2 regions of the Streptomyces sp. NPDC017991 genome follow, and region 1 is predicted to be linked to the other one. Evidence: riboswitches for the same ligand, from Rfam matches in the RefSeq annotation. Region 1 holds a riboswitch; the other holds the start of a gene.

What was found. A riboswitch is a leader RNA that binds a small molecule or an ion and turns the genes downstream of it on or off. The one in region 1 is predicted to bind ZMP and ZTP.
Region 2: it holds a riboswitch for ZMP and ZTP, as region 1 does, so the genes downstream of both, ACH4DZ_RS03955 (bifunctional 5,10-methylenetetrahydrofolate dehydrogenase/5,10-methenyltetrahydrofolate cyclohydrolase) here and ACH4DZ_RS09890 (glycine hydroxymethyltransferase) in region 1, are expected to answer to the same signal.

The regions. Positions count from the first base shown of each region.
Region 1 is NZ_JBIRGP010000003.1:313,494-321,185, forward strand. Features, by position in the region: gene ACH4DZ_RS09860 (ABC transporter permease) at 1-580, shown strand, start outside; gene ACH4DZ_RS09865 (ABC transporter substrate-binding protein) at 582-1,544, shown strand; gene ACH4DZ_RS09870 (carboxymuconolactone decarboxylase family protein) at 1,733-2,245, opposite strand; gene ACH4DZ_RS09875 (PLP-dependent aminotransferase family protein) at 2,293-3,720, shown strand; gene ACH4DZ_RS09880 (hypothetical protein) at 3,921-4,271, shown strand; gene ACH4DZ_RS09885 (glutathionylspermidine synthase family protein) at 4,314-5,501, shown strand; ZMP/ZTP riboswitch at 5,603-5,689, shown strand; gene ACH4DZ_RS09890 (glycine hydroxymethyltransferase) at 5,721-7,175, shown strand; gene trpS (tryptophan--tRNA ligase) at 7,410-7,692, shown strand, end outside.
Region 2 is NZ_JBIRGP010000001.1:904,627-912,318, reverse strand. Features, by position in the region: gene ACH4DZ_RS03975 (M6 family metalloprotease domain-containing protein) at 1-443, shown strand, start outside; gene ctaD (cytochrome c oxidase subunit I) at 640-2,271, opposite strand; gene ACH4DZ_RS03965 (RNA polymerase sigma factor) at 2,377-2,940, shown strand; gene ACH4DZ_RS03960 (CU044_5270 family protein) at 2,933-3,958, shown strand; gene ACH4DZ_RS03955 (bifunctional 5,10-methylenetetrahydrofolate dehydrogenase/5,10-methenyltetrahydrofolate cyclohydrolase) at 3,980-4,834, opposite strand; ZMP/ZTP riboswitch at 4,855-4,941, opposite strand; gene ACH4DZ_RS03950 (hypothetical protein) at 5,044-5,871, opposite strand; gene ACH4DZ_RS03945 (hypothetical protein) at 6,127-6,342, opposite strand; gene ACH4DZ_RS03940 (hypothetical protein) at 6,461-6,760, shown strand; gene ACH4DZ_RS03935 (hypothetical protein) at 6,894-7,118, shown strand; gene ACH4DZ_RS03930 (hypothetical protein) at 7,168-7,692, opposite strand, start outside.

The sequences.
Region 1 (7,692 bases):
GCCCTCCCTCGACACGCTGTCGCAGGTCCTCGCGGCCGTGGCGGTCACGCTGGTCCTGGGCTTCGGCACCGCCGTCGCGGCGGCCCGGAGCGAGCGCTGCGAACGCCTCCTGCGCCCCGTCCTTGACGTCTTCCAGACGATGCCGCAGTTCGTCTACCTCATACCCGTCGTGGCGCTCTTCGGCGTCGGCCGTGCCCCCGCGGTCGCCGCCGCGGTCGTCTACGCGCTGCCCGCCGTCGTCCGCATCACCACGCAGGGCCTGCGCAACGTGGACCCGGCGGCCATGGAGTCCTCGCGCTCCATGGGCGCGACCGGCTGGCAGCAACTCCGCCAGGTGCAGCTGCCGCTGGCCCGCCCGGCCCTGCTGCTCGCCGTGAACCAGGGCGTCGTCCTCGTCCTCGCCGTCGTCATCATCGGCGGCCTGGTCGGCGGTGGCGCGCTCGGCTACGACGTCGTGTTCGGGCTCGCCCAGGGCGACCTGGCCACGGGTCTGGTGGCCGGCGCGGCGATCGTCTGCCTCGGCCTGATGCTCGACCGGGTCACGCAACCGACGCGGGGCCGTACGAAGAAGGGAGCCTGAGATGCGTACGCGTACGACCGGCACGCTGGCCGTCGGCTGCTCCCTGCTGGTGCTGACGACCGGCTGCGGAGCCGCCGACATGACCAAGCAGGCCTCGCCCTTCGCCAACGCGCGGGGCGCGAGGACCGTGACCCTCTCCACGCAGTCCTGGGTCGGCGCGCAGGCCAACGTGGCCGTCGCGCAGTACCTGCTGGAGCACGAACTCGGCTATCGCGTCGACACCGTCCAGGTCGACGAGGTGCCCGCGTGGGACGCGCTCAGCCAGGGCCGCGTCGACGCGATCCTGGAGGACTGGGGCCACCCCGAGCAGGAACAGCGGTACGTCGAGGACAAGAGGACGATCGTGGACGGCGGCGGTCTCGGCGTCACCGGGCACATCGGTTGGTTCGTACCGACGTACTTCGCGAAGCAGCACCCCGACGTGACCCATTGGAAGAACCTGGACAAGTACGCCGACCGGTTGCGCACCGCCGAGAGCGGCGGCAAGGGCCAACTGCTCGACGGCTCACCCTCGTACGTCACGAACGACAAGGCGCTGGTGAAGAACCTGGACCTCGACTTCCAGGTGGTGTTCGCCGGTTCCGAGGCGGCCCAGATCACCCAGATGCGGCAGTTCGCCAAGGAGAAGAAGCCGTTCCTCACGTACTGGTACTCACCGCAGTGGCTCTTCGAGAAGGTGCCGATGACAGAGGTGAAGCTGCCCGCGTACAAGGAGGGCTGCGACGCGGATCCGGAGGCGGTCGCCTGCGCGTACCCGCACACGCCGCTCCGCAAGTACCTCAACGCGGACTTCGCGAAGTCGGGCGGCGGGGCCGCCGCGTTCCTGAAGAAGTTCAAGTGGACGACCGAGGACCAGAACGAGGTCTCCCTCCTGATCGCCGACCGGAAACTGTCTCCGGAGGAGGCGGCGAGGAAGTGGGTACGGGGCCATGAGCGCACGTGGAGGGCGTGGCTGAACAAGTAGTGGCGTCCGGTGTGTCCCTGGCTGCGGGCCGGTGGGGGCGTGCCGCGCAGTTCCCCGCGCCCCTAAAAGATTGCGCAGTTCCCCGCGCCCCTTGCCCTTCAGGGGCGCGGGGAACTGCGCGACCGGCCCCCACCGGCCCGCAGCCGAAGCAGACACGTGGACCCGTCCGGAAAAACGGGTCCGAGAAGTCACCCGTGCTGCCCGGCCGTGTAATGCCCCGGCGCGAGGCGGCAGGTCACGCCGAAGCGGTTCCACGCGTTGATCACCGTGATCGAGGCGAGCAGCTGGGACAGCTCGGTCTCGTCGAAGTGCCGGGCGGCGGTCTCGAACACCTCGTCCGGCACGAAGCCGTCCGTCAGGACCGTCACGGCCTCGGTCAGCGCGAGCGCCGCGAGCTCCTTCTCCGTGTAGAAGTGCCGGGACTCCTCCCAGGCGCTGAGCTGGACGATCCGCTCGACGCTCTCGCCCGCCGCGAACGCGTCCTTCGTGTGCATGTCGAGGCAGAACGCGCAGTGGTTGAGCTGCGAGGCGCGGATCTTCACCAGCTCCAGCAGCACGGGGTCGACGCCCTGCCGGGCCGCCGCGTCCAGCCGGACCATGGCCTTGTAGACCTCGTGGGCGAACTTCACCCACTGGAGTCGGGGGGTGTCCTCGGGGGCGTACGAGGTGTCCTTCGCGGTGCTGTTCTCCGTCGTCGTCATGCTGTCGACCCTACGAACGAAACAGCCCAGGAGTATGGTCCATTTCCATGGCTGGACCTTGGGCCACTTTCGGGGTGGATCTGCATGTCGACGTGGCGCGTACCGGCTCCGGCCTGCGCAGAGGCCTCACGGACGCGCTGCGGGAGGCGGTGCGGGGCGGACGGCTCGCCCCGGGCGTCCGGTTGCCGTCCTCACGCTCCCTCGCCGCCGACCTCGGCATCGCCCGCAACACGGTCGCCGACGCGTACGCCGACCTCGTCGCCGAGGGCTGGCTCACCGCACGCCAGGGCTCGGGCACGCGCGTGGCGCAGCGGGACGTGCCGGTCCCGGCCTCTCCCGCGCGCAGGGCCCGGGCACGCCGGGGACCCGCGTACGACCTGGTCCCCGGCACCCCGGACCTCGCCTCCTTCCCGCGCGCCGAGTGGCTCAAGGCATACCGACGGGCTCTCGCGGCGGCACCGAACGACGCCCTCGGTTACGGGGATCCGCGCGGCCGGGTCGAACTGCGCACCGCCCTCGCCGGCTACCTCGCCCGCGCCCGTGGCGTACGCGCCGACCCCGACCACATCGTCATCTGCTCGGGTTTCGTCCACGGGCTGATGCTGCTCGGGGAGGTGCTGCGACGGCGGGGCGCACGGACGCTCGCGGTGGAGTCGTACGGCCTCGATGTGCACTGGGACCTGATCGAACGGGCGGGGCTGGGGTCGGTGCCGCTGCCGTTCGACGAACTGGGCACGCGGACGGACGACCTGGCGGAGCGCGGGAGCGGCAAGGGCGGCGGGGGCGGCGGCCTGGGCGGGGTGCTTCTCACACCCGCCCACCAGTTCCCCATGGGGGTGCCGCTGCGCCCCGACCGCCGTGCCGCCGCCGTCGACTGGGCGCGGCGCACGGGCGGGCTGATCCTGGAGGACGACTACGACGGCGAGTTCCGCTACGACCGCCAGCCCGTGGGCGCGCTCCAGGGCCTCGACCCGGACCGCGTGGTGTACTTCGGCACCGCCAGCAAGGCTCTCGCGCCCGGCCTGCGCCTCGGCTGGCTGGTCCTGCCGCCGGACGTGGCGCCCGAGGTCATGGCGGCGAAGGGTGGCGCGGACTGGTCGTGCGGGGTCCTGGACCAGCTGACACTGGCGGAGTTCATCACCTCGGGCGCGTACGACCGTCATGTACGCGCCTCCCGCCTCCGTTACCGGCGCCGCCGCGACCAGCTCGTCGCGGCCCTGGCGGCCCGTGCCCCGTCGGTCACCGCCACCGGTATCGCGGCCGGATTCCACGCCGTGCTGCGCCTGCCGCCCGGCACCGAGCAGTCGGTGGTCCGCGCGGCCGCCTGGCACGGCCTGGCCGTCCACGGCCTGACCGGCTACCGCCACCCCGCCGCCACGCCCCCTCCGGCGGACGCCCTGGTCGTCGGCTACGGAACCCCGTCGGACAGCGGCTGGCCGGGAGCACTCGAAACACTGTGCGGGGCGCTGCCCTAGGGCCTGCCCGTGCGGCGATCGCCCCCAGCACCGTCGTCGTCCCGGAACACACCGCCGCACCGAGGGCACACAGCATTCCAAAAAGCGCAAAATGACCGTGGAACAGGGAGAGTTGGGGGAGCCGCTTGTACAACCGGGCCGCGTGATCTTTACGCTGTCGGACTGACGAGCCCGGCGGACGGGCCGGACGGGGGAGAGACATGGCGGAGCAGCGCAGAAGACTTCGGTCCAGCACGGTCGTACTCGGTGGCATGGGCATTCTCGCAACGGCCCTCACCTCGTGCGGTTCCGATCCCGACCGCCGCTGTGTGGATCGCGACAGCTACGACTACGCGGGCGGCTACAAGGTCGTCGCCGACAAGAACTGCGCCTCCGGCTCCACCTCGGCGGGCAGGAAACGCGGGACGAGCGGGAGCGGCACGGTCGACGCCGCCTGGTACTACGACGCCGACGTCGCCGCAGGCCGCGCCGAGGACGGCACCTTCAGCCGCAGCGAGGCCGTCGACCGGGACGGCTTCGGCTGCTCGGACTCGGGCAGCGGCGGCGGCTGACCAGGACGCGGAACGCACCGACGGATCTACGGACACGCGACGGTGGAACGCCGAACCATGGAACCCCGCCCCGGCTGGCAGCGAACAGTCGAGGACCAGGGCCTCATCTACCCCCTCACCCGCCACCCGGACGACTCCCTGCGCCCGTACTGGGACGAGTCCGCCCACTACGTCTTCTCCCTGCCCGAGATCGAGGCCCTGGAGCAGGTCGTCGAGGAACTCCACACGATGTGCCTGGCCGCGGCCGAGTACCTCGTCACCGAGAACCGCCTCGCCGACCTCGGGATCACCGACCCGCGCGTGGCGGAGCCGGTCGCCGAGGCCTGGCGCCGCCGCGCCGAACTCCCCTCCCTGTACGGGCGTTTCGATCTCCGCTACGACGGCACGGGCCCGGCGAAGCTCCTGGAGTACAACGCCGACACCCCGACCTCGCTCGTCGAGGCCGCGAGCCCCCAGTGGTTCTGGATGGAGGAACGCTTCCCCGGCGCCGACCAGTGGAACTCCCTCCACGAACGGCTCGTCGAAGCCTGGCGGAAGCAGGCCCCCCTCCTTCCGCCCGGCAGCCCTCTCTACTTCGCGCACTCCGCCGCCGACGAACTCGGCGAGGACCTCATGACGGTCGGATATCTGAAGGAGACCGCGGAACAGGCCGGCCTCGACACCGCCTGGATCGCGATGGAGGAGATCGGCTGGGACCGTCTCTCCGGACGCTTCGTCGACAAGCAGCTCCGCTTCATCCGCAGCTGCTTCAAGCTCTATCCCTGGGAATGGCTCACCACCGACCGCTTCGCCCCGCATGTCCTGGCCACCCTCGACAACGGCGGTGGCACGGGCACGACGATGTGGATCGAACCCGCCTGGAAGATGCTGCTCAGCAACAAGGCCCTCCTCGCGATCCTCTGGGAGCTGTACCCGGACCACCCGAACCTCCTCCCCGCCTACCTCGACGGCCCTCGCGAACTGGCCACCACCGCCGGATACGTGGCCAAGCCCCTCCTCGGCCGCGAGGGCGCCGGCGTCACCGTCCACGAACCGGGCCCCGGACCCGTGGTCCTCCGCGAGGAGGCCTGCTGCTATCAGGAGCTGGCGCCTCTGCCGTCCTTCGACGGCAACCGGGTCGTCCTCGGCGCCTGGGTCGTCGGACACGAATCGGCCGGCCTCGGCATCCGTGAGTCGGCCGGCCTGGTGACGGACGAATACGCACGCTTCCTGCCGCACGTGATCCTGTGACCCACGGCGGACTCACGGCGGGGCCCGGTTCCGACCGCGCCCCGTCGTCGCTCGCATGGTGGACGGCACAACCTCTCCCGCGGGCGCTCCCGGTACGCTGATCCACGGGCCGTGACTGGCGCGCTGGGATGGGATCGACCATCGGGGAGCGGCCCGGGAACCGTGTGCCGTGCGCCTGGGCCGAACCGTGAACGCCGAACGCCACGTCCGGAGGCCGTCATGTCAGAATCCCGCGCACCCCTCTCCACCGAATCCACCGCCTTCCGCAGTGCCCTCGAAGTGATCCGTGCCGTCGAACCCCGGATCGCCGACGCCATCGGGCAGGAGGTCGCCGACCAGCGCGAGATGCTCAAGCTGATCGCCTCCGAGAACTACGCCTCCCCGGCCACCCTCCTCGCGATGGGCAACTGGTTCAGCGACAAGTACGCGGAAGGCACCGTCGGCCGCCGCTTCTACGCCGGCTGCCGCAACGTGGACACCGTGGAGGCCCTCGCCGCCGAGCACGCCCGCGAGCTCTTCGGCGCCGAGCACGCCTACGCCCAGCCGCACTCCGGCATCGACGCCAACCTCGTCGCCTTCTGGGCCGTCCTCGCCCAGCGCGTCGAGGCCCCGGCCCTGGAGAAGGCCGGCGTCCGCAACGTCAACGACCTCTCCGAGGCCGACTGGGCCGAACTGCGCCAGGCCTTCGGCAACCAGCGCATGCTCGGCATGTCCCTGGACGCCGGCGGCCACCTCACCCACGGCTTCCGCCCGAACATCTCCGGCAAGATGTTCGACCAGCGTTCCTACGGCACCGACCCCACCACCGGCCTCATCGACTACGAGGCCCTGCGCGCCACCGCCCGCGAGTTCAAGCCGATGATCATCGTCGCCGGCTACTCCGCCTACCCCCGTCTCGTGAACTTCCGGATCATGCGCGAGATCGCCGACGAGGTCGGTGCCACGCTCATGGTGGACATGGCCCACTTCGCGGGCCTCGTCGCCGGCAAGGTCCTCACCGGGGACTTCGACCCGGTGCCGCACGCCCAGATCGTCACCACGACCACGCACAAGTCGCTGCGCGGCCCGCGCGGCGGCATGGTCCTGTGCGACTCGTCGCTCGCCGACCAGGTCGACCGCGGCTGCCCGATGGTCCTCGGCGGCCCCCTTCCGCACGTCATGGCCGCCAAGGCGGTCGCCCTCGCCGAGGCACGCCGCCCCGAGTTCCGTGACTACGCCCGGGCCGTGGTCGACAACGCCCGCGCCCTCGCCGAGGGCCTGATGCGGCGCGGTGCCACGCTGGTCACCGGCGGCACGGACAACCACCTCAACCTCATCGACGTCGCCTCCTCCTACGGCCTCACCGGCCGCCAGGCCGAGTCGGCCCTGCTCGACTCGGGCATCGTCACCAACCGCAACGCGATCCCCGCCGACCCGAACGGCGCCTGGTACACCTCGGGCATCCGGATCGGCACGCCCGCGCTGACCACCCGGGGCCTCGGGGCCACCGAGATGGACGAGATCGCGGGCCTCATCGACCGCGTCCTCACCACCACGGAGCCGGGCACCACCAAGAAGGGCACCCCTTCCAAGGCCCAGCACATCCTCGACCCGAAGATCGCGGACGAGATCTCCCACCGCGCGACCGACCTCCTGACCGGCTTCCCGCTGTACCCGGAGATCGACCTCGGCTGATGTCCCGGGCGCGGCGCCGGCCACGAGCCCCCGGCCCCACCGCGCCCGGCCCCGCCGCCCCGACCGCCCGCAGTGTTCCGTCCTGCGGGCCGGTAGGGGCTTGTCGCGCAGTTCCCCGCGCCTCTGAGGGGCGACCCCCACCGGGCCCGCGGCCGGACACGTACCGGCGATCGGGGCAGCACCTGTCCCCGACCGGTTCCGGAGCGGGCCCCGGCACCTGAGAGAATGGTGAGCATGGCTTCTGACCGTCCCCGTGTGCTCTCCGGAATCCAGCCCACCGCAGGCTCGTTCCACCTCGGCAACTACCTCGGCGCCGTCCGCCAGTGGGTGGCCCTGCAGGAGTCCCACGACGCCTTCTACATGGTCGTGGACCTGCATGCGATCACCCTTCCGCAGGACCCCGCGGACCTGCGCGCGAACACCCGGCTCGCCGCCGCCCAACTGCTGGCCGCCGGGCTCGACCCCGACCGCTGCACACTCTTCGTCCAGAGCCATGTCCCCGAGCACGCCCAGCTCG
Region 2 (7,692 bases), on a different contig from region 1:
TGGTGAACAAGACCACCCGCGACATCAGGCTGCGGCCCGCCGCGGAGGACGGCAGCGCGGTGTTCGTCCAGAACCCCGACACGATGTCCGACAGCCAGTACATCCTCGTCGAGTACCGCCGCCGTCGGGGGCAGGACGCCTTCCTGCCCGACGAGGGGATCGCCGTGTACGTCGTCGACGAGTCGATCGACAACGTCAACGACGAGCAGAACCTGGCCATCGAACTTCTCCAGGCCGACGGCAAGGGCGACCTCTCACGGATGTTCGGCCGGGGCAACCGGGGTGACAGCGACGACCTCTATCCGTTCCAGGACAGGAACACGGTCGGCGAGAAGACGGAGCCCCCGCTCAACCTGCCCGACGGCAAGTGGACGGGGGTGACCGTCGAGACGGTGGGCACGCCGGGGGCCGACGAGATGACGGTCCACATCACGGTGGCCTGACCGGCGCCGGTCCCCTCCGGGGTGGTGAGGCTCCCAGGCGCGTGTTCGGGTGCTGCCCCGGTGGGGGCCGTTCGCGCAGTTCCCCGCGCCCCTTGAAGACCGCGCCCTTCAGGGGCGCGGGGAACGGCGCGACCAGCCACGACGCACCCGCAGAGGACGACACACAGGGACGGGCCCGGTTCACCGCATCCGTGAGCTACCCATGGTGCAGATCGAACGCCGGCGATTCCGAACGAATACGCGGCAGGACCACGAAGTTGTGCCGCGGCGGCGGGCAGGACGTGGCCCACTCCAGCGAACGGCCGTAGCCCCACGGGTCGTCGACCTCGATCTTCTTGCCGTACTTGGCCGTCTTCCAGATGTTGTAGAAGAACGGCAGCAGGGACAGCCCCAGGACGAAGGAGAAAATACTGGAGACCGTATTGAGGAACGTGAACCCCTCCACGGCCAGATAGTCGGGAATCCGGCGCTGCATTCCGTTCGTGCCCAGCCAGTGCTGGACGAGGAACGTACCGTGGAAGCCGATGAACAGCGTCCAGAAGGTGATCTTCCCGAGGCGTTCGTCGAGCATCTTGCCGGTGAACTTCGGCCACCAGAAGTGGAAGCCGGAGAACATCGCGAACACGACCGTTCCGAACACCACGTAGTGGAAGTGCGCCACCACGAAGTACGAGTCCGAGACGTGGAAGTCCATCGGCGGCGAGGCCAGGATGACACCGGTCAGACCACCGAACATGAAAGTGATCAGAAATCCGGTGGCCCACAGCATCGGCGTCTCGAAAGACAGCGAGCCCCGCCACATGGTGCCGATCCAGTTGAAGAACTTCACGCCTGTCGGGACGGCGATGAGGAACGTCATGAAGGAGAAGAACGGCAGCAGCACACCGCCGGTGACGTACATGTGGTGCGCCCACACCGTCACGGACAGGCCCGCGATGGCGATGGTCGCGCCGATCAGGCCCATGTAGCCGAACATCGGCTTGCGGGAGAAGACCGGGATGACCTCACTGATGATGCCGAAGAACGGCAACGCGATGATGTACACCTCTGGATGCCCGAAGAACCAGAACAAATGCTGCCACAGCAACGCCCCACCGTTCGAGGCATCGAAGATGTGTGCGCCGAATTTCCGATCCGCCTCCAGCGCGAACAGCGCGGCGGCGAGCACGGGGAAGGCGAGCAGCACCAGGACCGCGGTGAGCAGCACGTTCCACACGAAGATCGGCATACGGAACATCGTCATGCCGGGCGCGCGCATGCAGATGATGGTGGTGATGAAGTTGACCGCGCCCAGGATGGTGCCGAAGCCCGAGAAGGCCAGACCCATGATCCACATGTCGGCGCCGATGCCCGGCGAGCGGACCGCGTCCGACAGCGGGCTGTAGGCGAACCAGCCGAAGTCGGCCGCGCCCTGCGGGGTGAGGAAGCCGCCGACCGCGATGAGCGAGCCGAACAGGTACAGCCAGTAGGCGAACATGTTCAGCCGCGGGAACGCCACGTCCGGCGCACCGATCTGCAACGGCATGATCCAGTTCGTGAAGCCCGCGAACAGCGGCGTCGCGAACATCAGCAGCATGATCGTGCCGTGCATCGTGAACGCCTGGTTGAACTGCTCGTTCGACATGAACTGCGTGCCGGGACGGGCCAGCTCGGCGCGCATCAGCAGCGCCATGACGCCGCCGATGCAGAAGAACGCGAACGACGTGACCAGGTACATCGTGCCGATCGTCTTGTGGTCCGTGGTGGTCAGCCGGCGGACGCCGGCGAGTCCGGGACGGCGGCCCGGGCGTGGGGGCGCGAGCGCCGGGGTGACAGTGTTGCTCTCCATGCCCCGTCTGTGTCCGCCGGCCCTTCCGACGTCACACCTGGGCGGGGCGGCGAAGATCACCGAAACAGGTGTGACGATCGAGGACCTGCCGGACACGTACGGGACATGAGCAACGACGAGATCTTCGCCGCTGCCTATCGCGAGCACTACTGGGCGGTCAGCCGCTATGTCGCTCGGCGACTGGACGGCCGGACGAGCGAAGTCGAGGAAGTGGTGGCGGAGGTCTTCACCGTCGCCTGGCGGCGCCGCTCCGACCTGCCCGCATCCCCTCTTCCCTGGCTGTACGGAGTGGCACGCAACTGCCTCTCCAACGCGGTACGCGGCTATGGGCGCCGGCGCCGGCTGATGGACAGGCTCGGCAACGACGAGACCGTGCACGGCAGACAGATCGTCGACAGCCCGGACTCCGAGCGGCCCGCCGAGTGGGTGCACGACGCGCTGGCCCGCCTCTCCCCGGCCGACCAGGAGGTACTGCGGCTCACCGCCTGGGAGGAACTGGGGGTCGACGAGATCGCCGTGGCCCTCGGCTGCGGCAGCCGAGCGGCGGCGATGCGACTGCACCGGGCCCGCCGCCGCCTCAGAACCGAGATCGCCCGCATGCGCGTCGTGGTGACCCCGAGCGCCGGGGCCGTCGACACCGACCCTCCGAAGGAGCAGTTCCATGGCTGACGAGCTCGAACTGCTGCGCCGGGCCGACCCGGTGCCCCGCGACGACCCCCGTTTCGGTGAAGGCCCGCTGGGCCACGAGGCCGAGAGCCGGCTGCACCACCTCATGGCAGACGCGGGCGCAGGCACAGGCACGGACGCAGGTGTGGACGCGGATGTGTACGGCGAGCGCCGACCCAGGCCGAGCCGTACCCGCCTCGTCTGGGCGCTCACTGCGACCGTGGTGGTCGCCACAACCGCCACCGCGCTCCTCCTCGCGGGCCCGAGCACCACCCCGGCCGTGGCCGCGCCCCGCCCGCTGGTGGTCCGGGCCGACTCCACCCCCGTACCCCTCGACAGGCTGGTCGAGCGGGCCCGGCGGGACGCGGCGGACGGTTCGGCAGGGCTGCGCAAGGGCACGCATGTGCAGTCCTGGAGCGTGGGCATGTCGGAGGACGAGCCGCCGATCACCCTGCCCGTGGAACGCGTCGTGCGCTGGAACGCCGACGACAGCCACACGGAGCTGGTCGTCGCGACCGACCCGCGCCACCCCGGCCGGCGGGTCCTCAGCGACGCGGACGACGGCCCGCGCCTCGTCGACGACGGGCACGTCATCAGCGAGCAGACCTTCCCGCCGAGCTGGAGCGACGCCCCGCCCCAGTCACCGCCCCCGCACGACGCCACGCGGCTGCGCGCCTACCTGCGGGAAGCGCAGCACATCGACACCCCGCTGACCACGCGCGCACTGCTGGACGCCACGGCGGTGCTGCTCGACACCTGGACCCTCGGCGCCCGCGAGAACGCCGCGCTCGCCCGGCTCCTCGCGGACGCGAAGGGGCTGAGGTCGGTCGGCCAGGTGACCGACCGCCTCGGCCGCCTCGGCCAGGCGTACGTGTACGACGGCGCCGGTTACCGCCGGATGCTGATCATGGACCCGGCCACCGGTGCCGTACTGGGCCTGGAGGACACCGCGGCCGTCGACGAACCCGAGTACGGCGTCGAGGCGGGCGACGTCATGGACTACAGCGCGTGGATCCGCTGATCGGTCCGCAGCGGGTCCGCATCAGGCACCGGTCTGCTGGACGGCCGCCTCGACGGTCTGGGCCAGCAGCGTGGCGATCGTCATCGGACCGACCCCGCCGGGTACGGGGGTGATCAGCGACGCCCGCTCACGGGCGCTGTCGAAGTCGACGTCCCCGACGTTTCCGGGGTTGTAACCGGCGTCCACGACGACCGCGCCCCGCTTGATGTCCTCCCCGCGGATCAGCCGGGGCCGCCCCACCGCGGCCACCACGATGTCCGCCTCCCGCACGAGCGACGACAGATCGGCGGCCGGGGTGCGCGAGTGGCAGTACGTCACCGTGGCGTCGCGGCCGAGCAGCAGCATGCCCACCGGCTTGCCGAGGATCGCGCTGCGGCCCACCACCACGGCACGCCTGCCGGCCGGATCGACGTCGTACTCGTCGAGGAGGCGCATGATCCCGCCCGGCGTGCACGAGGAGAAGCCGGGCAGCCCGAAACTCATCGCGGAGAACGACGCCAGGGTCACCCCGTCGACGTCCTTCTCCGGAGCGATCGCCTCGAAAGCCGCCCGCTCGTCGATGTGGTGCCCCATCGGGTGCTGGAGCAGGATGCCGTGCACGGTGGGGTCGGCGGACAGCTCGGTGAGGGTGCCGATCAGTTCGGCGGTCGTGGTCGCGGCGGGCAGGGACACGTGCCGTGACGCGATACCGGCCTTGCGGGAACGGTTCTGCTTCATGCGTACGTAGGTGACGGACGCCGGGTCCTCGCCCACCAGCACGGTCGCGAGACAGGGCGTCACCCCCGTGCGTCCGGTGAGGTCGGCCGCCCGCTGCGCCGTCTCCTCGACGATCCGCCGGGCGAGACCGGTGCCGTCCATGAGTGTGGCCTGGGACATGTGCTGCTCCTGAGCGTCGTGGAGGATGCCCAGGCGCGCGGCTCAGACGATTGCGTCGGGCCGCTCCCCGGTGGTGGTCCACCTCAGCGCCAGTCACGACCTGCGGCTATTTTACGCCAGGCCCCGGGCCTCGCCCGGCCGTCGTTTCGGCTGCGGGCCGGTGGGGGCCTGTCGCGCGGTTCCCCGCGCCCGCTTGCGGGGCACGGCCTTCAGCTTTCGTTCGCCAGGAACGCGGTCGCCTGGGCCTCCACGCGTACGGCTCCGATCGCTCCCGCCCAGCGTGCGACCTCCGTGGCGAGGGCTGTGGCGGCCGGTTCGTCGCCCGTGTCGCGGGCCAGGACGGCCAGGAGCATCTGCTGGGAGAGGGTGCCGGGGACGTTCCCGGCACGGGCGCCGAGAGAGGTCGCCCGGGTCCAGCGCTCCCGCGCCCGGTCGTGGTCGAGGTTGTCGTGGTCGTGGTCGCCGAGATGGCGCAGCGCCTCACGGGCCAGGAGGTCGTCGGCCGACTCCCCGGCGTCCAGGGCGAGTTCGTAGTGCGCCGGCGCCTCGTCCCGCTCGGCGAACAGGTTGTCGACGATCAGTCCGAGATACATCCGCGCCCAGCCCCGGCGTACGTCGTCGGCAGCCCGTTCGCACAACTCGTCCGCGCGCCGCCGCAGTTCCGCCAGCTCGGCGGGGTCCTTGCCCGCCGGACCGAACCGGAAGGTGCCGTCCCCGAGCAGCAGACGAAAGTACGCGTACCGCAGCCGTACGAAGTCCAGGTCCCAGAGCCCGACCGGCTCGGTGAGTCCGCCGATCGCCGTGTCCGCGGCGGCGATCCGGGCGTCCGCGGTGTCCGTACCGCCGAACCAGTCGCGCTCCAGGGCGATCTGCGCCCCGGCGAGAGCGAGAGCCGCCCGGTCGCGCGGCTCGCTGGTGACGGTGGCGTCGAGGAGGCATAACGCGCGCTGCCACCGTCCGGCCCGGGCCAGTTCACGCGCCGCGGCGGTGACCTCGTCCACCGGGAGGGCGGCATGAGGCGTGCTCGTCTTTGTCATGGCGAGGAAGGTAGTAAGCAGAAAAACCATCCACAAGGCAACTATTGCGCGACTTCAGGACATCGGGCCACTGCCGCCTCGGGTACCGGCGGAAGGATCACCGACGAGAACGCGCCGCCCGCAGTGCCGACCGAAGAAGAGCAGCGGACACGCGTCGGCCCGCCCCGCGAGCCGGCCGAGGCCGCGACGGCCGCCCCGGGCTCAGCCGGGCCGAGAAGGTCCAGGTCAGACGCGAGGTGATCCGGACCCTCGGCGTCATCCCTCGGCGTCCCGGGCCTGGAGCACGGTCTGATCGACGATCCTGCCGTCGCGCAGCGACATCATCGAGTTGGCAAGCACCCTGACGCCGTCGGGGTACAGACAAGGTTCCGGGTCGTCCGCGTACAGCGACAGCAGTGCCGTCGCGTCCTGGCCTTCGATGCCCCGGCGCAGTGTTTCGGTGTCGAAGCCGGGGCCTGCCGCGGTGTCCATGACTTCGAGACTCCTCCCGCACGGGAACCTCGGCAAGCGCAGGCGTATCGATGCGCCTGTCGGGTGAGGGGCCGGGCGGGGCCGTGTCCGCGGGCAGCTTGTCACCGTTGCTGAAAGCATGATCTCAACACGACGTATTGTCGCCGCCGTTGGTCTCGCCATCAGCGTCACGGGGCTTGCCGTACCTTCCGCGAGCGCCGCCACGGTCCCCGAGACGGGAAAACTGGACCCGATCGCGGAACTCGACCAGATCGCCGTGAGCGACCTCCCCGTCGAGCACCGGAACAAGATTCCGAAGATCTCCGACGGGATCCAGTCCCTCAACCAGCTGAACGGCCTCTACCAGCTGGAGCAGCTGCACCAGGTGACCGACCTCGCCGCCCCCGTCACCGGCCTGCTCCCCGCCATCGAGTACTGAGTCGTCGAGTACGGAGACGTCCGGTACCGGGCCGGTCCCTCGCCGTGTGCGTCGCAGCAAGGCCCGGTGATGATCCGGTGGTCATCGGCGCTGCCCGGATGCGCGCGCGAGCGGTCCGGGTGAGGCTGAGGGCATGTCGGAACACCCCGCAGTACTCGTGCATCCGCCGCGCGGCGACGGCGGCCGGCGCGTGACGGTCCACGGCGAGCCGATCGGCACCGCCATGAACCTCCCGGACGTCGTCGAGTTCCTGCGCCGCGCCGGACTGGAGTTCGACGAGAACGAGGTCGCGGTGTCACCGCTCATCGAGTGGCGCGGCGGAGGCTCCTCGTACTGGGGGCCGGAGCCAGGACACTGACATGAGCACGGGCCCCCTGCACGCATCCGCGCAGGGGGCCCGTGGTCCGTCAGCAGATGCTCTGTGTGCTGTTGACCAGCGTGTTGTTGCGGAACGTCGTGTTGGTGCCGCAGGGACTCTCCCTGATCACGGAGTTCGTCACCGTCAGGTTCTGGACGGTGATGTCCGAGTTGTTGGGGAACTCCGAGCGCGCGGCCAGCCGGATCTCCCCGCCGCCCGTGACGCTCCCGCTCTGCGCGGCGAGGTTCACGTTGTAGCAGTTCTCGATCAGGATCGCGTTGTTGCCGGTGTTGGAGATCGTGACCCGGTCGATGGTCGCGCCGCCGCTCTCCGAGACACAGAAGACACCCCGGCCGCCACCGCGCGCGACGACCTCGCCGACCCGCACGTTGGTCGCGTAGCTGCTGCCGATCCGGCCGTTGCGGTTGGCCATCCGGAAGGCCGCGTAGCCGGTGCCGGCCCCGGCGCCGTCAGCGTCCACCTTGGTGACGGTGGCGTTGACCGTCTGGTTCAGCAGCAGGCCCGACTCGCCCACGTTGCGCGCGGTGACCGTGCCGATGGTGATGCCGTCGAC